One region of the Rahnella sp. EDr1-12 genome, then DNA from elsewhere that is predicted to be linked to it. Evidence: predicted binding sites of a transcription regulator. Region 1 holds the regulator's gene; each other region holds the start of a gene.
The links. Region 1 encodes PurR, which represses purine synthesis genes. Its sites were predicted from a motif close to CANGCAAACGTTTGCNTG; they were not measured.

Region 1 (5,857 bases):
TCACGACATTGAAATAGGTCTGATAATTCTTCGGCCCAACATGCTCAAACATCCCAACCGACACAATGCGGTCAAACTGATCGTTCAGGTCGCGGTAATCCTTCAACAGAATCGTGACATCCAGCCCCTCACAACGTGCCTGTGCGAGCTTTTGCTGCTCAGCGGAAATGGTCACACCCACCACGCTGACCCCATAATGGCGCGCTGCATATTCAGATAATCCGCCCCAGCCGCAACCAATATCGAGCAAACGCAGCCCCGGTTTTAATTGCAGTTTGTCGCAGATCATTTTGAGTTTCGCTTCCTGCGCCTGCTCCAGGGTGGTGGCTTCTTTCCAGTAGCCGCAGGAATATTGCATATAGGGATCGAGCATGAGAGTGAATAAATCATTGCCCAGATCGTAATGCTCTTTACCGACAATCCACGCGCGTTTACGGGATTGCAAATTGGTGAGACGTGCTGCTGCGATGCGTAATGTGTCTTTAAAATGGTGGGGAAGTTTATCTTCTAAACCGGCTCGCAAAACGCGCTGGAAAAAGATATCCAGACGTTCACACTCCCACCAGCCATCCATATAACTTTCACCCAAACCCAGAGAACCTTCCTGCAAAACACGCTTGAAGAAGTCAGTGTTTTTTACTTTAAGGTCAAAAGGGCGATTACCATTAATCTGGATGTCAGCGGAAGATAACATTTCGCTGACGATCCGATACCACTGATTATCCTGAATGCTTTGGTCTTCAATACACGATGAACTCATAGCTTCTCCATCACTTTCTCTTCTGACTTATTAACCTGCCGGGAAAAGCAAAGGCTATTTGTGCAGGTCTTTATGAGAACAGACGACTCAGCGCCCCGTCCGATATTCGACACCAACAGAGGAAATTTAGAGGAACCCCTGCAAACCAACAGGTTTACAGGTCAATCATCCTTGAAATAATAGTGTGACGCGATCCGCGTAGCACACAAAAGCTTGTAATAAAGATTTTGTAAAAGTGTTATTTTTAGAGGTTTTATTGAGTATAGGCTCGCCTGCATGCATTCTCAATAGTTAATCGACTTGAGCACTAATGACCTTTAAGTGATTGTAACTCAAGGTCATTATTGCGATCAGTGAGTAGAGCGTGCTTCAGTCTGCTGACAGGACTCTTCGCTGTCAGCCTGGCGTTTTGTTTGTCGCTGTGACAACCAGCGACCTAAAACTACCAAGATGAGTGTAGACAGCATGGTGGTAACTGTCGCCATAAGAGGTTGCGCAATAAATGCGGAAACCATCAGACTGGCAATAAAACATAGCCCTAACTGAAGGGTATTCTGCAACGCGGCGGCTTTGCCTGTATTAGCAGGAAATGGCATTAATGCATTTGCGACGACAATTGGATAGATTGCACCATTCACCAAAGCCATCAAACAGAACGGAATCAGCAGACTCACCAAACCGGCATCGGTGAACATCGCAATAACAAACAGCCAGACAACGCTCAGGCAATAACCTGCTAATAAAAATGGCAGAATTTTGTTGCCATCCATTTTGCTGATCATTAACCGGCAACCAAAACCCCCCAGCAGGAACGCGATTGTCTGCGGTACGTAGCTCAGGCCAATAACCGCCGGTGTGTAACCCATATCACTCAAAATGAACGGTGAACCGGTCAGCCATGCGAAAAAACCCGCAGAGCAGGCGGCGTAAATCATCACATTACCTGTGTAAATACGGGAAGTGAGCAAAGTACCAAAACCGGCTTTATTTTCGGGCGGATGTTCTGCGTGCTTTTTATCACGCAAGGTCAACGTGGTGATAAGGAGGATCACCGTAACCCCCGTCAGCAGAGCGAAAATCGCTTCCCAGTCAAAGTGATTCAGTACCCATGCGCCGAGCAGCGGTGCCAGAGCCGGCGAGAGTGCGACCAGCGGCATGATGCTGGCGAAGGTTTTTTTCGCCACATCCGGGGAGAAACGGTCAACGACGATCGCCTGCCATGTGACTGCGGCGGCACACACACCAACGGCCTGTAAGAAACGCAGCGCCAGCAGCGCACGCACATTTTCCACCCACAAAATACCCAGACAGCCAATGGCAAACAGCGTCAGGCCGATAATCAGCACCGGTTTACGGCCAATGCGGTCGGAGAGAGGGCCCCAGAGCAGTTGCCCGATCGCGAAACCGCCGAGGAAAATACTCAGGCTGGCGCTGATCATGCCCGGACTGGTCATCAGGCTGATTTGCATCGCGCTGAAGGCGGGAAGATACATATCTGTGGCTAAAAAGCCGAGCATGCTCAATCCGGCGAGATAGAGCATAAATCCAAAGGAGGGTTTCATTTTTGTCTCGTTAATTTATGTATTGCAGATGATGTGATGCAGAAAACAGTTGGGATGCAGAGTTTAACGCTTTGATAACAGTCTTGTGAAACGCTAATATTTGCAATCTGCTGTGAAAAATATTGAAGGCTAAGTGATGTGGTCAGAATACGCCCTTGAAGTAGTTGATGCGGTAGCACGTACCGGTAGTTTCAGCGCAGCAGCGCAGGATCTTCACCGTGTGCCTTCTGCCATCAGCTATACCGTTCGTCAGCTGGAGAACTGGCTGGCTGTTCCTTTGTTTGAACGGCGTCACCGTGACGTGGTGCTGACGCCTGCCGGAAAAGTTTTCGTTGATGAAGCACGGATTCTGACAAAAAAAATGATAGCTACGCGTCGGCAGTGCCAGCAGGTTGCAAACGGCTGGCGTGGCGAGTTGCGGGTGGCGGTAGACCGAATTGTGAAACCCGCCAGAACGCGGCGGCTGGTGCTCGATTTCTACCGTCATTTCCCCGATACGGAACTTATCATTCATTCCGAAGTATTTAACGGCGTCTGGGATGCGCTGGTCGATGGCCGCGCAGACGTGGCAATTGGCGCGACGCGGGCGGTGCCGGTGGGCGGGCGTTTCAGTTTTCGCGATATGGGTTTTATGGACTGGCACTGTGTCGTCAGCCCTCAGCATCCGCTTGCGCAACTTTCCGGCGCACTGAACGATGACCAACTGCGGCCTTATCCGGCGCTGTGTCTGGAGGATACTTCGCGCACCTTACCCAAGCGTGATACCTGGACGCTGGATAATCAGCGGCGCCTGGTCGTGCCTGACTGGACTTGTGCGCTGGAATGTCTGAGCGAAGGTTTATGCGTAGGGATGATGCCGGTTCATCGCGTGAGTCATCAGATTGAACAGCAAAAATTACAGGTTCTGGCGCTGGAGAATACGTTCCCTGACAGCCCGTGTTGCCTGACGTGGGATCAGAGTAATTCCTCTCCTTCGCTGGCCTGGCTGCTGGAATACATGGGCGATACAGAAACGATGAATCAGGAATGGTTACGGGATTAGAAAAAAAACATCCACCTCTATGTGAGGCGGATGTTGGCTGGTGTGATAAATGTTTGGTCAGAACGTAACTCTTACCCCCGCATTGGCCTGCCAGGAGTTAATACCCTCATCGTCGCTGCTTAAACGCTGCTGATACCGGAAGCCAGTATTGATCGGGACGAGAAAAAACGCCTGCACAGGCAGGCGTCAGATTTTTGTTAACGGCGATAATCGCGGAAAGGGCCGTCGGCTACTGACCGGCGCTCGACCAGTTTGGGATGGACCTCAATGGTCTGTGATTCTTCGCGTTTGCTGATAATTCTGTCCAGCAGCATGGTAAACGCCATTTCGCCCAGACGCTCTTTCGGCTGATGCACAGTGGTTAATGCCGGAGAGAAGTAACGCGCATTTCGCACATTGTCATATCCGATCACCGAAATATCCTGCGGTACGCGTAAACCGAGCTCATCTGCCGCACAGATAGCCCCCATCGCCATCACATCACCGCCACAGAAAACAGCGGTAGGGCGCTGTTTCTGCATCAGGATTTTGTGCATCGCCTGATAACCCGATTCCGGTTCGAAATCACCCTGAACCACCCACTCTTCGCGCAGAGGAATGTTGGCTTCGTTCAGCGCCTTGACGAAACCCTGGAAACGACCGCCACCGGTATTACGCGCCAGTTGCCCTGGGATCACGCCAATATCACGATGCCCGCGTTCAATCAGATAACGACCGGCCATATAACCGCCTTCAAAGGCGTTATCGATAATGCTGTCAGTGAAGTTTTTGCGCGCCTCGCCCCAGTCCATGACGACCATCGGAATGGAGCGGTATTCTTCCAGCATATTCAGCAGTTCATCCGGATATTCCGCGCACATTACCAGCAAGCCGTCGACGCGTTTTTGCGCCAGCATTTGCAGATAGGCCTGTTGTTTCTCCAGATTATTATGCGAGTTACACAAAATCAGCGTGTAGCCTTTGGAGAAACAGCTGTTTTCAACGGCTTCAATGACTTCGGCAAAGTAGGGCGCTTCACTTGAGGTCGCCAGCAGGCCAATGGTTTTGGTGTTATTGACCTTAAGGCTGCGCGCAACGGCGCTTGGCGAGTAGTGAAGCTCTTTAATAGCCAGCAGAACCGCGGTTTTGGTGTCTTCGGCGACGAAACGTGTTTTATTGATGACGTGCGACACGGTTGTGGTGGAAACGCCAGCGCGCTTAGCGACATCTTTAATCGTTGCCATGTAAACAATGACTCCTGAACTCACGTGTTTCAGCACGTTAGCATTATGTTAATCGTTTGCTTGCGTGGATTTCACTGCGGACTTTTAAAAAGGCAGTGAAATCGTTGGGTGGATTCGTCAGAGTGAGGCGCAAAACGCTCTCGGGTGAAATCGACCGGCACACAGGCGTGGTAACCGACAATTTTCTCTTATAATGCAGCAAAGTGGAAGTGTTATTGTGGAATATCGCGCATGAATCAACGCGGGATTTTAGCGATGAAGTATGAGAAAATGCGTTGGCACACATTTTATGTGGCTTAATGAAACGCCACAATTGATCCGTAAGGGGGTTTTATGGACAGTAATCTGAAATTGTCGTTGATTACCACCGTTTGCGCGTTGCTTATGATTATCGCTTTCAGCTTCACCGCAGTGATGAACTAAAAGCTCTGTCATCGGGCAACAAAAAGGGCGAACCCTGATACAGGGATCGCCCTTTTCAATTTTGCACACTGACCTTTTCGCCGACATTCTTCCCTGCACAAACGCTTCGTTAAATGCTATTCAGTGATGATTAGCGGAACTTCAAATTTAACGAACTGCTTATTATCGGATCGTTTTCGGGGTCATTACCCGACGTGCACCTACATAATGATCTTGCCAGTAATCGTCGCCCAGTGAGGTAATTTTGATGTCTTCACCGGTACGCGGAGACTGAATAAACTTGCCGTTACCTACGTATACCCCGACATGGTCCGCGGCACCACGGTTATTAATTCTAAAGAAGACCAGATCGCCGGACTCCAGTTCACCGCGTTTCACCGGTGCGGCATCGCGCAGGTGGTACATCTCGTTGGCAGTGCGTGGCATTTTGATACGAATCAGATCTTTATACGCGTAATACACTAAACCACTGCAATCGAAACCGGTATTGGGGGAGGTTCCACCCCAGCGATAAGGTTTGCCGACCTGGTGCATCAGCTTGGTCATCGCCGTTTGCTGAGCATGCTGATAACGTTTCTTGTGGGTTGCGCTTAACGTAATGGGCTTGCTGTCTTCTTCGGCTAATTTCTTGCCTTTTCGGTGTCGGCCATACGCTTCTTTCTTGCTGGTCTTTACAGTGGCGTTTTTCGCCAAAGCCCGGGTTTTACTTTTCTTATCTGCTTTGGTTTCAGCTCTGGTGGTTTTGAGTGATTTTTCTTTCTTACTCTCGGCCTTACTTTCAGCTCGCGTCGTTTTCACTGTTTTGACAGAAGAGGCCTTTCGCGTCACCAGTTCGGTGCTTTTGACT
Region 2 (5,857 bases), 640 kb from region 1:
GACGCGGAAAAGCAGGGGCTGAAGGTCAGCCGTCAGCTCTCTTTCATGACCATGACGTTTGCCGGTGAAACGCCACAACTGGCGGCGGTAAAAGCCACCGATCTGGCTTACCCGCTGTATGGCACGCTACAAACCGAACCCGCCGGGCTGAAACCTGAGCCGGGCACCGTGCTGGTTGCGCCGCGTCTGCTGGCGTTGCTCAACGTGAAAGTGGGCGACAATCTGGACGTGGGTGACTCCACGCTGAAAATTGCCGGTGTGGTGGTGCAGGAACCGGATTCGGGCTTCAACCCGTTCCAGACCGCGCCACGGGTGATCATGAATCTGGCGGATGTGCCGAAAACCGGCGCGGTTCAGCCGGGCAGCCGCCTGACCTACCGTTATATGTTTGCCGGTTCGCCGCAGGCGATTCAGATCTATGGCGATGCGATAAAAGGGCTGCTGAAACCCGATCAGCGCTGGACCGGAATGGAAGATTCCGACGGTGCGCTGGGGAAATCGTTGCAGCGCTCGCAGCAGTTCCTGACGTTATCAGCATTGCTGACGCTGATGCTGTCGATTGCCGCCATTGCCGTGTCGATGGGGCATTACTGCCGCAGCCGTTACGATCTGGTGGCGGTACTCAAAACCCTCGGTGCGGGGAAAAAAGCCCTGCGCAGGCTGATCATCGGCCAGTGGGTTGCGGTAATGGTGCTGGCGGGAATTTGCGGCAGTCTGGTCGGTCTGGCATTTGAAGCGGTGCTGATGAAAGTTCTGGCCCCGGTACTGCCTGCGGCGCTTCCTCCCGCCGGTGTCTGGCCGTGGGTCTGGTCGATGGGCGCGATGGTGGTGATCTCGTTCCTGATTGGTATTCGTCCTTATCGCCAGTTACTGGCTACCCAGCCATTGCGCGTGCTGCGTAATGATGTGGTCGCCAACGTCTGGCCGCTGCGCTACTTCCTGCCGGTCATGATTCTGGTGGTGGTCGGTCTGCTGGCGGCGCTGATGGGCGGAAGTTCGCTGCTGTGGTCTTTGCTGGCTGGCGTGCTGGTGCTGTCGTTGCTGCTGGGCGTGATTGGCTGGGGGGCGCTGTTGTTACTGCGCCGTCTGACTTTCCGTCAGTTGCCGCTGCGTTTAGCCGTCAACCGTCTGCTGCGACAGCCGTGGGTGACGCTCAGCCAGCTGGCGGCGTTCTCCATGTCGTTTATGTTGCTGGCTTTGCTGCTGGTGATGCGCGGGGATTTGCTGGATCGCTGGGAGCAACAGCTTCCGCCGGACAGCCCGAATTACTTCCTGCTCAATATCACGAAAGAGCAAATTCCGCAGGTGACGGATTTCCTGCATCAGCATAAAGCACAGCCGGAAACCTTCTATCCGATTGTGCGGGTTCGCCTGACCGGGATTAACGACAAGGTCGCCACCGAGATCATCAAACCGGACGACGCGGGCGGTGAAGCCGTAAACCGTGAACTGAATCTGACCTGGATGGAAGGGCTGCCGGATCATAATCCGCTGGTGGCAGGCAACGGGCCGCCGAAAGCCGGTGAAGTGTCGATCGACGAAGGGCTGGCGGGGCGTCTGGGGCTGAAGCTCGGCGATACCGTCACGTTCAGCGGCGATACCCAGGAGTTCAGCGCCAAAATCACCAGCCTGCGAAAAGTGGACTGGGACAGCCTGAAGCCGAATTTCTACTTCATCTTCCCGCCGGGCGCGCTCGACGGCCAGCCGCAAAGCTGGCTGACCAGCTTCCGTTATCACGGCGATGACCGCACCATCACGCAGCTCAACCGCCAGTTCCCGACGGTGAGCCTGATGGATATCGGCTCGATCCTGCGTCAGGTAGGGCAGGTATTGCAGCAGGTGAGCAGGGCGCTGGAAGTGATGGTGATTCTGGTGATGCTGTGCGGCGGTTTACTGCTGCTGGCGCAGATTCAGGTCGGCATGCGTCAGCGCCGTCAGGAGCTGATTGTTTACCGCACGCTGGGCGCCAGCAAAAAGATGCTGCATCGCACGCTGTGGTGTGAATTTGCCGTGCTCGGGCTGGTGGCCGGTGTCGCTGCCGCCATCGGTGCGGAAGCCGCATTGTGGCTGCTGCAACGCAAAGTGTTCGATTTCCCATGGGAACCGAATTACCTGATGTGGATCGCCGTACCGGTGGTGAGCGCGTTACTGCTGTCGGTCTGCGGTGGCTGGCTGGGTGTGCGGTTACTGCGGGGAAGGGCGTTGTTCAGGCAGTATGATTCGTAGTGTGTAAACTCCTCCCCTTTGCAGGGGAGGAAGCCTGAAAATCACAGCTTTTCAATCGCCCATTCAATACCGCTGGCGTATTCTGCCGGCAGCATCGGGATCAGTGCGTTAAGATTATCTTTCAGCAGGCTGGCGCTGGCGTCGTTGAGATTCAGGTGTCCGACTTTACGCCCAGGACGCACTTCCTTCTCATACCAGTGCAGATTGACCAGCGGCAGGCTCAGCCATGCTTCTGACACCTCTGTTCCAATCAGATTCACCATCACCGACGGCGTACTGACCATCGGTTGCGGCAACGGCAGACCGAGGATCGCGCGCAGGTGCATTTCAAACTGGCTGTAGGATGCACCGTTTTGCGTCCAGTGACCGCTGTTGTGCACGCGCGGGGCCAGCTCGTTAATCAGCAAACCTTCACTGACCACGAAACATTCCATCGCCATCACGCCGACGTAATTCAGTTCGTTGAGGATGGCTGACAACATGCGTTCCGCCTGCTGTTGCAGGGCGGCGTCCGGCTGCGGCAGCGCGACGCTGGTGCGCAGAATGCCATCCTGATGCAGGTTATGGGTCAGCGGGTAAAACACGGTTTTGCCGTCGTGACCCCGTGCACCGACCAGCGACACTTCGCCGGAAAAATTGATGCCCTGTTCAACGATGCATTCACCGTAGCAATCCTGCGGCAGCGTATTTTCTTCGCCGGAGCGCAAACGCCACTGACCACGGCCGTCGTAACCGCCGACGCGACGTTTCACAATCGCCAGTTCGCCAATTTCGGAGAATACCTGCGGCCATTCGGCGGCATCGGCCAGTAACTGCCACGGTGCGGTTGCCAGACCGAGCTGATCGAGCAATTGTTTTTGCGTCAGGCGGTCGGCCAGACGCGGGAAGATTTCGCGGTTAACAAACGCATTGTGTGTCGCCAGTTCGCGGGTCAGCGCGGTTTCCGGCCAGCGTTCGATTTCAGCGGTAATAACGCTTTGCTGATACGGCACGGCTTCCGGTTCAGCATCAAGGCCGACGGGAAAAACGGCGATCCCCAGCGGTTCACCGGCCTGACGCAGCATCCTGCCTAACTGGCCGTTTCCGAGCACGCAAACCGGCTTCATGCTTGCTCCCGTGGATCGGGATTATTCAGCACTTCATCAGTTTGAGCGGTGCGCCATGCGGCCAGACTTTTCGCAATCTCAGCATCGTGCAGCGCGAGAATCTGTGCGGCCAGCAGCGCAGCATTTGCCGCACCGGCTTTACCAATCGCCAGTGTCCCAACCGGAATGCCGCGCGGCATTTGTACGATGGAATACAGGCTGTCGATGCCACTCAGCGCAGCACTTTGCACCGGCACACCAAGCACCGGCACCAGCGTTTTCGCAGCCAGCATACCGGGTAAATGTGCCGCGCCGCCTGCACCCGCGATGATCACATCAAAGCCATTCGCCGAAGCCTGTTCAGCGAAAGTGAATAATTTGTCCGGCGTGCGGTGTGCGGAGACGATATCGACATGGAAAGGAATATTCAGCGTTGTGAGGACTTCGGCGGCGAACTGCATGGTCGCCCAGTCACTTTTAGACCCCATAACGATGGCGATTTTTGCCGGGGTAACGTTGGATGACATGTCTGTAAAGCTCCTGTGATTCGGAAATAGAAACTGCGAGGGCGCAAATGATATCATGCTCACGAAGCAAGGAAAACGGTTGCGTCGCCGGAATACGGTGCATTTTTGATGAGAAGTGGCGGGCAGATTTGTATAATCCGGACCACACTATGATGAGCAATCAACACTGGAAACTGAATGATGACGCAGGCTTTACTGGCACCGATTTATGATTTTTTGCACTGTGAAACACCGGCTTTGTGGGTGGATGTGGCGCTGGAAAATCAGGCGGTGATGCTGATTGATCACGCCAACTGTGAAAAAAAAGCGGCGGCCACGGCGATGAGCCTGATGACGAAATATCTGGATCGCACTGAACTGCTGTTTTGCGCGGCGCGTCTGGCGCGGGAAGAACTTCATCATTTCGAGCAGGTGGTGGAAATCATGCAAAAACGCAATGTCACTTACACCCAGCTTTCACCGTCGCGCTACGCCAGCGGGATGATTAAACATACCCGTCATCATGATGATTTAAATATTCTGGTCGACCGCCTGATTATCGGGGCGTATATCGAAGCGCGTTCCTGCGAGCGTTTTGCCAAAATCGCGCCGCATCTCGATGAAACGTTATCGCGTTTTTACACTTCGCTGCTGCGCTCAGAATCACGTCATTTTGCCGATTATCTGGCGCTGGCGGAGCAATATGCCGGAGGAGACATCAGCGATCGGGTAGAGTTTTTTGGCAGAATAGAAGCGGAACTGATTTTGGCGCCGGATGAGCAATTCCGTTTCCACAGTGGTACGCCAGTGTGCAGCCTTAAAACGGGAAACTGATCAGCTCTACGTTATCGGCGGTGACTTTGACCACCGACCCTTCTTCGTGCCACGCCCCTAACACCACGCGGTGGCCGGTTTTGGCCCCAAGCTGTACATCATGGATCGCCGGGCGATGGGTGTGGCCGTGGATCATCCACTCTACGCCTGCCGCCTGCATGTCATTCACCACCGCCTGCGGGTTCACATCCATAATTTCCTGTGATTTTCCCTGATTAGACGCTTTGCTGTTGGCGCGCATTTTGGCGGCAATACCTAAACGCCATTTCAGCGGCAGCATCAGGAACAACTTTTGAATCAGCGGATTATGCACTTTCTTGCGGAAGTTCTGATAGGCAACGTCGTCGGTACACAACGTATCGCCGTGCAGGATCAGGACGCGGCGGCCATAAAGTTCGAGGACTTTTTTCTCTGGCAGCAGGGTCATCAGGCTGTCGCGCGCAAAGCGGCGGCCAAGCAGAAAATCGCGGTTGCCGTGAATGAAGAAGCAGGGAACGCCTTGCTGGTGTAAGTGGTTTAACGCCGCAGCGATGTCTGCGTGTAACGGCTGTGGATCATCGTCGCCAATCCAGGCTTCGAATAAATCCCCGAGAATGTACAGCACGTCGGCCTGCGGCGCATCTTCGCGTAAAAAACGCAGAAAACCGGCAGTGATTGCCGGTTCCTGTGCGCAAAGATGAATATCTGCGATAAAAAACGTGGTCATCCCGACGTTGATTATTCGCTGACTGTGACGCTTTTGATCACAACATCTTCTTTTGGAACATCCTGGTGCATGCCGCTGCGGCCGGTCTTCACTGCGCGGATCGCATCAACCACATCCTGACCTTCAACCACTTCTGCGAATACGCAGTAACCCCAACCCTGTGCGTTTTTGCCGCTGTGGTTCAGGAAATCGTTGTCAGTTACGTTGATGAAGAACTGTGCAGTGGCAGAATGCGGATCGTTGGTACGCGCCATCGCCAGCGTGCCTTTGGTGTTTTTCAGGCCGTTGTCTGCTTCGTTTTTGATCTGTGCGTCGGTGTTTTTCTGGTTCATGCCTGGCTCAAAACCGCCGCCCTGGATCATGAAACCGTCGATAACACGGTGGAAAATTGTGTTGTCGTAGAAGCCTTTACGGCAATAGTTCAGGAAGTTTTCAACCGTAACGGGTGCTTTGTCAGCAAAAGTTTTTACTACGATGTCGCCGTGGTTGGTGTGGAAAGT
Region 3 (5,857 bases), on a different contig from region 1:
AGTGTCTGGCTGAGCCGACGTTGCTGCGTCGCGTGCTGGATAATCTCTACTCCAATGCGGTGCACTACGGGGCTGAATCCGGTACTATTTGGGTCCGCAGCAGGCCGGGAGAAGGGCGGGTGATTATCGAAGTGGCGAACTCCGGCGCGCCGATCCCCGATGCCGAACGTGCGATGATTTTTGAACCTTTTTATCAGGGTAGCCAGCAGAGAAAAGGGGCTGTAAAAGGCAGCGGTCTGGGATTAAGCATTGCTCAGGACTGTATTCGCCGCATGCATGGAGAGCTGCAACTGGTTGCCGTTGAGGATGCGGACGTTTGTTTCCGTATCGAATTGCCCCTGACGGCTGAGAAGAATTAATAATGATGATATTTGCTGGCTGGTGCGCCCTATGAGCGCATTAACCTCACTGTTGAAATGTGCCGCTGCGCGCGTGCGCAGCGTGCTGAGCCGCCGGATATTTTTACTCGGCGCGCCGCTGGTGCTGATGGGCTGTGTGCCGCACACCGCCGATAACCGCTATTATCAGCAAGTCTCCGATCAGATCGTTCCGGAGAGTAAAGTCACCGATTTTCGTATTGCGCCCTGTGAAACCCTGTGGGCGCTGGACGATGACGATGCGCTGACCAATTCCCTTTACTGGCTGCGTGCGATGGATTGTGCCGATCGCATGAATGATGCGCAGGCGCGTTTTCAGGCGCAGCAGATCCCCGCCACCCGCTGGGATCAGGTCTTCAAACAAAGCATTCTGTTATCCGGTGCCGATCCGGATCAAACCCAGCGCCGCGCGTTATTAAATAAAGTCAGCCAGTATCGCGGGCAGATGCCTGGCTCGATCCGTCCGCTGGTGCAGTTGTGGCGTGAGCGTCAGAATCTGCAGGTGACGCTGGGGGATGAAAAAGCCCGCAACCTTCGCCAGCAGGCGGTCGGCCAGGAAAAACTTCAGGCGATGACCGCTCAGCAGCAGGTGCTGGAAGACAGCCTGGCGGATACGCGCCGTAAACTGGAGAACCTGACCGATATCGAACGTCAGCTCTCCTCGCGCAAACAAATTCAGGGTGATTTACCGGATAACGATCCGGCCACACCGGCAAAATCTAACGCTGACTCCTCTGTCAAACCGGCTGAGACCTACACGCCGCCAAAAGGGCTGAACGCAAAATGACGCTACGCAAAGCCGCCAGTTTATTGCTGGTTGATGACGATCCCAGCCTGTTAAAACTGCTGGGGATGCGCCTGACCAGCGAAGGTTTTCGTGTCACCACCGCGGAAAGCGGAGCTGAGGCGCTGCGCGTCCTGCACCGCGAACGTATTGATCTGGTGCTGAGCGATTTACGCATGGATGAAATGGACGGCATGGCGCTGTTCGCCGAGATCCAAAAATTTCAGCCTGGCATGCCGGTGATCATTCTCACCGCGCACGGCTCGATCCCCGATGCGGTCGCCGCCACCCAGCAGGGCGTCTTTGGATTCCTGACCAAGCCGGTTGACCGCGATGCGTTGTATAAAGCCATTGATGAAGCGCTTGCGCAGTCCAGCCCGTCGGTTGACGAAAGCTGGCGCGAGGCAATCGTCACGCGCAGCCCGATCATGCTGCGTCTGCTCGAGCAGGCCAATATGGTCGCGCAGTCTGACGTCAGTGTGCTGATCAACGGCCAGAGCGGCACCGGTAAAGAAGTGCTGGCGCAGGCTATCCACGGGGCCAGCCCGCGCGGTAAGAAAGCCTTTATCGCCATAAACTGTGGCGCACTGCCGGAGCAGTTGCTGGAATCAGAACTGTTTGGTCATGCCAAAGGAGCCTTTACCGGCGCGGTGAGCAGCCGTGAAGGGTTATTCCAGGCCGCCACCGGCGGGACATTATTTCTCGATGAAATCGGCGACATGCCGTTGTCATTGCAGGTGAAATTGCTGCGCGTATTGCAGGAACGCAAAGTGCGCCCGCTTGGCAGTAATCACGATATTGACGTGGATGTGCGGATCATTTCCGCCACGCACCGGGATTTGCCGAAAGCGATGGAGAAGGGCGAGTTTCGCGAGGACTTGTTCTACCGGCTGAACGTCGTGGGGCTGAAATTACCGACGCTGAGTGAAAGGGCGGAGGATATCCCGCTGCTCGCCAACCATTTGCTGCGCATTTCTGCACTGCGGCACAAACCTTTTGTGCGCAGTTTTTCCACCGATGCGCTCAAAGGCCTGATGGCGGCCAGTTGGCCGGGCAATGTGCGTCAGCTGGTCAACGTGATCGAACAATGCGTGGCGCTGACCTCGGCGCCGGTGATCAGTGAAGCGCTGGTCCGTCAGGCGCTCGAAGGTGAAAACACCGCGCTGCCCACTTTTGCGGATGCGCGTAACCAGTTCGAACTGAATTATCTGCGTAAGCTTTTGCAAATCACGAAAGGCAACGTCACTCAGGCGGCACGCATTGCCGGACGTAACCGCACCGAGTTTTATAAGTTGCTGTCCCGCCACGAGCTGGAAGCCACCGATTTTAAAGAGTAACGGGAATTTACTTTCAGAGGCTTGAGGTACATTCCTGCCGCTGAACTATGATACCTTTAGCGCCTTCGCGTGCCGCGCGCACCCGAAGCCAGACTGTGAACCATGCTGCCGCTCAGGAAGGCGGAGAGCAAACGAATGATTATAAGGGTCCGCCATGAAAAAGATTGATGCGATTATCAAGCCATTCAAACTCGACGACGTCCGTGAAGCGCTGGCAGAAGTCGGGATTACCGGGATGACCGTGACCGAAGTGAAAGGGTTTGGCCGTCAGAAAGGTCACACCGAGCTGTACCGTGGTGCGGAATACATGGTCGATTTCCTGCCAAAAGTAAAAATAGAAATTGTCGTGGCGGATGACATCGTGGATACCTGCGTGGAAACCATCATGACCACTGCGCAGACCGGTAAAATCGGCGACGGTAAAATCTTTGTGTTCGACGTGGCGCGGGTCGTGCGTATCCGTACCGGCGAGCAGGACGAAGAAGCCATTTAATTCCCGGTTGCGGCGAAAAAACGAAAAAGGCTGATATCTCATCAGCCTTTTTGCATTTCTGGTCTTTCTGCTTTAAATCACTTTATGCGGGCCGAAGCATTCGTAATGAATGTTGGCTTCACGGATGTTCATCGCCAGCAGCTGTTTCGCCGCAAACTGCATAAACCCGACCGGGCCGCACAGGTAGAAATGCATCGCCGGATCGCTCAGCTGTGTACTGACGCTGCTCAGATTCATCAGCCCTTCATACTGATAATCCTCACCCGGTAAATCATTCGCCTGTGGCTGGTTATACCAGACATGGCTTTCCAGCTGCGGCAGGTTTTTCTGTGCGCCTTTTACCTCTGAGGCAAACGCATGTACCGCACCGTTTTCAGCCGCGTGCAGCCACTGCACCGGCGCGTGATGTCCGCGCGCTGCCAGCGTATTGAGCATGCCTAACATCGGCGTCTGACCGACACCGGCAGAAATCAGCGCAACCGGCGTGGTATCGCTGATATCCATAAAGAAATCGCCGTGCGGGGCCGCCAGATGGATGATGTCGCCCGGCAGCGCAAAATTATGCAGGAAGTTAGATACGGCGCCTTCCCCTTCGCGTTTCACCGCAATCCGGTAGGTTTTGCCGTTCGGTGCCTGCGTCAGGGAATACTGACGGATTTCCTGATTTTCCAGTGACGCGTCGCGGATATACACCGCCAGATACTGCCCCGGCTGAAAGTCAGCAACTGGTTTGCCATCGACAGGTTCGAGCAGGAAGGACGTGATCAGTTCGCTCTGCGGCTGTTTTTCGGCGATGCGGAATTCACGCGTGCCGCGCCAGCCACCGGTTTTTTCTGCGCTGTCCTGATAAATCTCCGCTTCACGATTGATAAACACGTTCGCCAGTACGCCATAGGCTTTGCCCCAGGCATCCAGCACTTCCTGACCCGGACTGAACATTTCATCCAGCGTTGCCAGCAGGTGTGCGCCGACAATGTTGTATTGCTCAGGCTGAATGGTGAAACTGGTGTGTTTTTGCGCGATGCGTTCCACCGCGGGCAGCAGCGCCGCCAGATTTTCGATATTGGCTGCATAAGCGCAGATGGCATCAAACAGCGCCTGACGCTGATCGCCGTTGCGCTGGTTGCTCATATTGAAGATATCTTTGAGTTCGGGATTGTGTTCGAACATGCGGTCGTAGAAGTGTGCGGTCAGTTTCGGGCCGGTTGCCGCCAGTAATGGAATAGTGGATTTAACGGTCGCGATAGTGGCTGAATCAAGCATAGTGAACTCCGTGTCTTCGTCGATTTTATTAAACATGTATTTTAAATGCATCTTATATAAACCCACAATTTTTGTAAACACCCACTAAAGGGGTAAGGGCTTTACGTCAGGTGCCCAGGTCACAAAGCTGAAATATAGACATGTTCAGATGAATATTTATCCCTTGATTCCAGGCAGGGGTTCTTAGATCAAAGCCTTGCTGTATCTGGAGCCAATCGTTTGCCTAAAAACCTTAAACTGACCCTATCCGAAGGCCGCTTAAACATTTACACTGTGGCGCAGAACCCCGAGGGGCGTTTATTTTTAGTTTGTTGAGTCAGGAGATGCGGATGTTAAAGCGTGAAATGAACATTGCCGATTATGATGCTGAGCTGTGGGCAGCAATGGAAAAAGAAGTTGTTCGTCAGGAAGAACATATCGAGCTGATTGCGTCAGAAAACTACACCAGCCCGCGTGTCATGCAGGCTCAGGGTTCGCAACTGACCAACAAATATGCCGAAGGCTACCCGGGCAAACGTTATTACGGTGGTTGTGAGTACGTCGACATCGTTGAACAACTGGCTATCGACCGTGCAAAAGAATTGTTCGGTGCAGATTTCGCCAACGTTCAGCCACATTCCGGCTCACAGGCAAACTTCGCGGTGTATACCGCACTGCTGCAACCGGGCGACACCATTCTGGGGATGAACCTCGGCCATGGCGGTCACCTGACTCACGGTTCACCGGTTAACCTGTCCGGCAAACTGTACAACGTGGTGCCTTACGGCATCGACGAAAGCGGCGACATCGACTATGACGACGTAAAACGTCAGGCCGAACTGCACAAACCAAAAATGATCATCGGCGGCTTCTCAGCCTTCTCCGGTATCGTTGACTGGGCAAAAATGCGTGAAATCGCAGACAGCGTGGGCGCATACTTCTTCGTTGATATGGCACACGTTGCCGGTCTGATTGCGGCGGGCGTTTACCCTAACCCGGTTCCACACGCACACATCGTCACCACCACCACGCACAAAACGCTGGCTGGCCCACGCGGCGGTCTGATTCTGGCGAAAGGCGGCGACGAAGAGTTCTACAAAAAACTGAACTCCGCAGTATTCCCTGGCGGCCAGGGCGGCCCGCTGATGCACGTGATTGCCGGTAAAGCGGTCGCACTGAAAGAAGCGATGGAACCTGAGTTTAAAGTTTACCAGCAGCAAGTGGCTAAAAATGCCCAGGCGATGGTGGCGGTGGTTCTGGAACGCGGCTATAAAGTGGTGTCCGGCGGCACGCACAATCACCTGTTCCTGATGGATCTGGTTGAGAAAAACCTGACCGGTAAAGAAGCCGATGCTGCATTGGGTCGCGCTAACATCACCGTGAACAAAAACAGCGTACCTAACGATCCGAAGAGCCCGTTTGTGACTTCTGGCGTGCGTATCGGTACTCCGGCTATTACCCGTCGCGGCTTTAAAGAAGCTGAAGCGCGTGAACTGGCTGGCTGGATCTGTGACGTGCTGGACAACGTGAACGACGAAGCCACTATCGAACGCGTGAAAAACAAAGTCCTCGATATCTGCGCACGCTTCCCGGTTTACGCGTAATATTCGTGAAGCCGTAAAGC
Region 4 (5,857 bases), 150 kb from region 1:
AGCCATGTCATTAATATGCTGGACGGCGACGCCCTGAAACAGGTGATTGAAAGCGAACGCCCTGATTTCATCGTGCCGGAAATCGAAGCTATCGCCACCAGCATGCTGGTTGAACTGGAAAAACAGGGTCACAACGTCGTACCTTGCGCTGAAGCGACGCGCCTGACCATGAATCGCGAGGGTATTCGTCGCCTGGCCGCAGAGACGCTGCAATTGCCAACGTCGAGCTACCAGTTTGCTAATGATGAAGCGTCTTTCCGCCAGGCGGTAGACGCAATCGGTTACCCGTGCATCATCAAACCGGTGATGAGCTCCTCCGGTAAAGGCCAGAGCCTGATCCGTGGCGCAGACCAGCTGCAAACCGCATGGGATTATGCGCAGCAAGGCGGCCGTGCTGGCGGCGGGCGCGTGATTGTTGAAGGGCTGGTAAAATTTGATTTCGAAATCACGCTGCTGACCATCAGCGCCGTTGACGGCATCCACTTCTGCGCGCCGATCGGCCATCGTCAGGAAGACGGTGATTACCGTGAATCCTGGCAGCCGCAGCAGATGACCGAACTGGCGTTACAGCGCGCGAAAGACATCGCCGAAAAAGTGGTGAAAGCTCTGGGCGGCAAAGGCCTGTTTGGCGTCGAACTGTTTGTGTGCGGCGACGACGTGGTCTTCAGCGAAGTGTCACCGCGCCCGCACGATACCGGCATGGTAACGCTGATTTCTCAGGATCTCTCTGAGTTTGCCCTGCACGTTCGCGCCTTCCTCGGCCTGCCGGTAGGTAATATCCGCCAGTTCGGCCCTTCCGCCTCTGCCGTGATCCTGCCTGAACTGACCAGTAACAACGTGACTTTCAGCGGTCTGGAAAATGCACTGACCGGATACAATCAGATCCGCCTGTTCGGCAAACCGGAAATCAGCGGTAAACGCCGTCTGGGTGTGGCGCTGGCCATTGCCGAAAATGTGGAAGATGCCGTCGAGCAGGCGAAGCTGGCCGCCGCCGCCGTGAGTGTGAAAGGCTAATCTCAGTCAGTTCATCACGAAAAAAAGCCGGACACCTGTAAAGGGTCCGGCTTTTTTGTCATCACGAGATCGGCTCTTATAAGCGTCTCAGGTTCGAATGTTATTCGTCTTCGTCATCAAAAATGACGGTCACGCGATCGCCTTTATGCGTTTCACGGATTTCTGCCGCAACGGTGGCAATGGCTTCGCCGCTGCTCATGCCGTTTTCCATTAACTGGCGGATACGATCGGCGGCCTGTTCTTGTTCGTTATGTGAAAGTGAAGGCATACCTGTCAGCATAGGAAATTCCTGTTGTACGTGTTGGATGAGGCAAGAGAGAAACAACACCCGCAGGCTGCGGGGTTGAACAGTATACGCCTTATTCACGCAAATCGCCTGCGCTGGTTTCCGGTGGCCTGATCTATGTTAGGATCACAGGTCTGTTACATCATTTATCGCGCCAGAGAAACTGAAACCCGCCATGCAACCCGCTCACTCCGTTGTTCATCATTCGTTGCCCTATCAGCCAGATGCCTTGCTGACGCTGTTCGCGCCACTTTCTGCGTTGCCCTGGGCCATGTTGCTGCACTCGGGTGCCGCACAGCATCAGCATAACCGCTTCGACATTCTGGTGGCGGATCCGCAGATAACGCTGACCACGCGCGGCAACGTCACCCTGGTTGAGCAAAACGGCAGCGTGGTATCGCGGGAAGATGATCCGTTCACCCTGCTGGAAGAGCAGCTTTCGGCCAGCGGATTACAGGCAACCAGCGCGGATGATTTTCCTTTTCAGGGCGGCGCGCTGGGTCTGTTTGGCTATGATTTAGGCCGTCGTGTCGAGACACTGCCGGATATCGCCCGGCGCGATATTCATCTGCCGGACATGGCCGTCGGCATTTATGACTGGGCGCTGATCGCCGATCATCATTTACAGCGTCTGACGCTGGTCTGTCATGGCGATGTGCAGGCACGTCTGCGCTGGCTCGAAGCGCATGCGCAGCCGGTAAATACCGCGTCTTTTCGCCTGAATGCACCCTGGCAGGCGAACATGAGCCGCGGGGAATATGGCGAGAAATTCCGCCAGATTCAGGAATATATTCACAGCGGTGACTGTTATCAGATCAATCTGGCGCAGCGTTTTTCCACAGATTATCAGGGAGATGAATGGCAGGCTTTCCTGCGGCTGAATCAGGCCAACCGCGCGCCGTTCTCGGCATTTCTGCGCTTGCCGGAAAACGCCGTGCTCAGCCTTTCGCCGGAACGCTTTATCTGGCTGAGGAATAAGCAGATCCAGACCCGCCCTATCAAAGGCACGTTGCCGCGCTGTGAAGATCCGCTGGAAGATGCCCGTCAGGCTGAACGTCTGGCCGCGTCGGAAAAAGATCGGGCCGAAAATCTGATGATCGTCGATTTACTGCGTAATGACATTGGTCGCGTAGCCACGCCCGGCACCGTGCGGGTTCCCGAACTGTTTGTGGTCGAGCCTTTCCCGGCTGTTCATCATCTGGTCAGCACCATCACCGCGCAGTTACCGGACGACTGCCACGCCAGCGCCCTGCTGCGCGCCTGCTTCCCTGGCGGATCGATTACCGGTGCGCCGAAAGTACGCGCGATGGAAATCATCGAAGAACTCGAGCCGCAGCGACGAAACGGTTACTGCGGCAGTATTGCTTACCTCAGTTGTTGCGGCACTATGGACAGCAATATCACTATCCGCACGTTGCTTACCGAGCAGGGGAAAATCTACTGCTGGGCAGGCGGCGGCATCGTTGCAGACAGTCAGGAACAGGCCGAATATCAGGAGACGTTCGATAAAATTGCCCGCATCCTGCCACAGTTAGGAGTCGTACAGCCGTGACGTTGCTGGAACAACAGCCGACCTTGCAGGCATTTTCACCCGCCGTGGAAGATTTTATTCTGCGCTTTCAGTTGCAGCAGCCCCGCCTGCCCGCACAACATTTGCGCGGAACCCGTCAGGCAGCGGTGTTGATCCCCATTATTTGCCGTGAAGAACCAACCATTTTACTGACCCGGCGATCAGACAGCCTGCGCAAGCATCCCGGCCAGGTGGCGTTTCCCGGCGGCGCAGCCGATGCCACCGACGCGTCGATTATTGCCACCGCGCTGCGCGAGGCGCAGGAAGAAGTCGCCATTCCGCCCGAACAGGTGCACGTGTTAGGCACGCTGGCACCGCAGGACAGCAGCAGCGGGTTTCAGGTGACCCCGGTCATTGGCCTGTTACCGGTGGATGTGACATTCCACCCGCAGGAAGACGAGGTGGCAGAGCTGTTCGAAATGCCGCTTCAGGAAGCGTTCGATCTGGCCCGCTATCACTCTCTGGATATTCATCGCAGAGGGATCCACCACCGGGTGTATTTATCCTGGTATCAGCAACAATTTGTCTGGGGACTTACCGCGTCGATCATTCGTCAGCTGGCCCGGCAGGTTAAAGACTGACCTCAACGGTTACACATCGATCACACTTTCGCATCAAATAAGTTTATTTCATGCGAAAAATGAAACTATTGGTCTTAACCCCTTTTACACTATGGATCTACCCATAAGATCAGATCTCCCCACGGGGCCAGATTTCAGTTATGGGTGTCAGGGATCCCGTTCCCTGCCGTTATCAATTACAGGAGTATTCGACGTGATTAGCGTTTTCGACATGTTCAAGGTCGGGATTGGCCCTTCCAGTTCCCATACTTTGGGCCCGATGAAAGCAGGCAAACAGTTCGCTGATGACCTGCTCGAACAGGGCATGATGCCTGCCGTTACGCGTGTCGCCGTGGACGTTTTTGGCTCCCTGTCACTGACAGGTAAAGGCCACCACACAGATATCGCCATTATTTTAGGTCTGGCGGGTAACCAGCCAGATACCGTTGACATCGACGGTATTCCCCACTTTATCCGCGACGTTGAGCAACGTGAGCGTTTGCCGCTGGGTGAAACGCAGCACGAAGTCGATTTCCCGCGCGACACGGGCATGGTTTTCCGGAGCGAGAATTTACCGCGTCATGAAAACGCTATGCAGATCCACGCCTTTGCCGGTGACAAACTGGTTTACAGCAAAACCTATTACTCCGTCGGCGGCGGTTTTATTGTCGATGACGAGCATTTCGGCCAGCCGGTGCTGGATGAAGTGGCGGTGCCTTTCAGCTTTAATTCGGCCAGTGAAATGCTGGCGAAGTGCAAAGAAAATGGCCTGTCGCTGTCCGGCATGATGATGAAAAACGAGCTGGCGCAGCACAGCAAACAGGAAATCGAGCAGTATTTCGAGAAAATCTGGCACACCATGCAGGCCTGTATCGATCGCGGTTTAAACACGGAAGGCGTGCTTCCCGGCCCGCTGCGTGTCCCCCGCCGCGCCTCGGCACTGCGCCGGATGCTGGTATCAAACGATCAGCTGTCAAAAGACCCGATGAACGTCATCGACTGGGTGAACATGTTTGCGCTGGCGGTGAATGAAGAAAACGCAGCCGGCGGACGCGTGGTTACTGCACCGACGAACGGTGCCTGCGGGATTGTTCCTGCGGTGCTGGCGTACTACGACAAGTACATTCAGTCGGTCAGCCCGGACATTTATCTGCGCTATTTCCTGACGTCCGGCGCCATCGGTATTCTTTATAAGATGAATGCCTCTATTTCCGGGGCTGAGGTCGGCTGCCAGGGCGAAGTCGGCGTCGCCTGTTCTATGGCCGCTGCCGGTCTGACAGAATTGCTGGGCGGAAGCCCGGAGCAGGTCTGCGTCGCCGCAGAGATCGGGATGGAGCACAACCTCGGCCTGACCTGCGATCCTGTCGCCGGTCAGGTTCAGGTGCCGTGTATTGAGCGTAATGCGATTGCCTCGGTAAAAGCCATTAACTCAGCACGCATGGCGCTGCGCCGCACCAGTGAGCCCCGGGTTTCTCTCGATAAAGTGATTGAAACCATGTACGAAACGGGTAAAGACATGAATGCCAAGTACCGTGAAACCTCCCGCGGCGGTCTGGCGATCAAGGTACAGTGCGACTGATATTACCAAGGTTTTCCTTGTGCCTGCGGCGGCGAAGAACTGTTTTTTTAACCGTTCGCCGCAGGATATATCAGCCTGGAACTGTCACTTAGTCATTAAATCTTTGTTAAGAAAAACCTGTTGTATTATCAATACTTAATGGCCGTGAGACTTGCTTATACCTTGCAGGTGCGGCATGCTGATTTCCGCTTGTTTTGCCGCACAGACTGCTTCACTCTGTACCATCACGTATAAGATAAAATGAACAGACGCTAAGTAAGTGACAACGTCACAAATCTGGATTTTCTCTGATTTTCCTTCTTCACGCAGGAAGAGCATCCGGCGATTTACGGCTACTATCAATAATAATGAAACGGCTGTTTTGCATCGGTAAACCTTTAAAATGAACACTTGTAAGCCTGCACTTTACACGGGATAAAAGGATTAGAACGATGCTGTTCTCCCAGACCGGACTTGCGAAGTATCGCTACTATCGCCTTGCACTGGCCGGCGCGATGGGTATTTTTACCCTGCTGTTAACACTCAGTATCCGTATTTATGAACAAAGCCAGGTGATCACCGCCGATCAGCAACGCGTCGCCTTACACACCGTTCAGAAACTCGAAAAACTGCTTGAACCCGCTATACCTGCTGCGCAATCCACCCCTGTCGATCCGGCGCTGACCTGCCGTGAATTACAACCGGCCTTGCAGCAAACTGTCGCTCTGATGCAGACATTGCGTTCTATCACCCTCGTCAATAATGGCACCATCACCTGCTCAAGCCTGATTGGTGCACTGGATCTCAGCCTCGATAAAACGCTGCCCGATATCGCGCAAGGCAAAACGCGGCTGGAACTTCGCGCTGCG

Region 2: purE (5-(carboxyamino)imidazole ribonucleotide mutase) is a predicted target of PurR. The motif match lies at 3,907-3,924, and genes of this name have one in related genera.
Region 3: glyA (serine hydroxymethyltransferase) is a predicted target of PurR. The motif match lies at 4,463-4,480, and genes of this name have one in related genera.
Region 4: ACO0U8_RS03130 (L-serine ammonia-lyase) is a predicted target of PurR. The motif match lies at 3,600-3,617, and genes of this name have one in related genera.

The regions. Positions count from the first base shown of each region.
Region 1 is NZ_JBLZNY010000001.1:529,565-535,421, reverse strand. It holds gene cfa (cyclopropane fatty acyl phospholipid synthase) at 1-760, opposite strand, end outside; gene punC (purine nucleoside transporter PunC) at 1,111-2,322, opposite strand; gene punR (DNA-binding transcriptional activator PunR) at 2,459-3,364, shown strand; gene purR (HTH-type transcriptional repressor PurR) at 3,562-4,587, opposite strand; gene ACO0U8_RS02335 (YnhF family membrane protein) at 4,921-5,010, shown strand; gene ACO0U8_RS02330 (C40 family peptidase) at 5,173-5,857, opposite strand, start outside.
Region 2 is NZ_JBLZNY010000001.1:1,171,124-1,176,980, reverse strand. It holds gene ybbP (putative ABC transporter permease subunit YbbP) at 1-2,226, shown strand, start outside; gene purK (5-(carboxyamino)imidazole ribonucleotide synthase) at 2,268-3,332, opposite strand; gene purE (5-(carboxyamino)imidazole ribonucleotide mutase) at 3,329-3,838, opposite strand; gene ACO0U8_RS05575 (tRNA-(ms[2]io[6]A)-hydroxylase) at 4,019-4,651, shown strand; gene lpxH (UDP-2,3-diacylglucosamine diphosphatase) at 4,635-5,357, opposite strand; gene ppiB (peptidylprolyl isomerase B) at 5,369-5,857, opposite strand, start outside.
Region 3 is NZ_JBLZNY010000002.1:841,926-847,782, reverse strand. It holds gene ACO0U8_RS13235 (sensor histidine kinase) at 1-359, shown strand, start outside; gene qseG (two-component system QseEF-associated lipoprotein QseG) at 391-1,164, shown strand; gene glrR (two-component system response regulator GlrR) at 1,161-2,498, shown strand; gene glnB (nitrogen regulatory protein P-II) at 2,653-2,991, shown strand; gene hmpA (NO-inducible flavohemoprotein) at 3,064-4,305, opposite strand; gene glyA (serine hydroxymethyltransferase) at 4,584-5,837, shown strand.
Region 4 is NZ_JBLZNY010000001.1:677,619-683,475, forward strand. It holds gene purT (formate-dependent phosphoribosylglycinamide formyltransferase) at 1-1,014, shown strand, start outside; gene ACO0U8_RS03115 (YoaH family protein) at 1,115-1,294, opposite strand; gene pabB (aminodeoxychorismate synthase component 1) at 1,476-2,852, shown strand; gene ACO0U8_RS03125 (CoA pyrophosphatase) at 2,849-3,451, shown strand; gene ACO0U8_RS03130 (L-serine ammonia-lyase) at 3,645-5,009, shown strand; gene ACO0U8_RS03135 (EAL domain-containing protein) at 5,441-5,857, shown strand, end outside.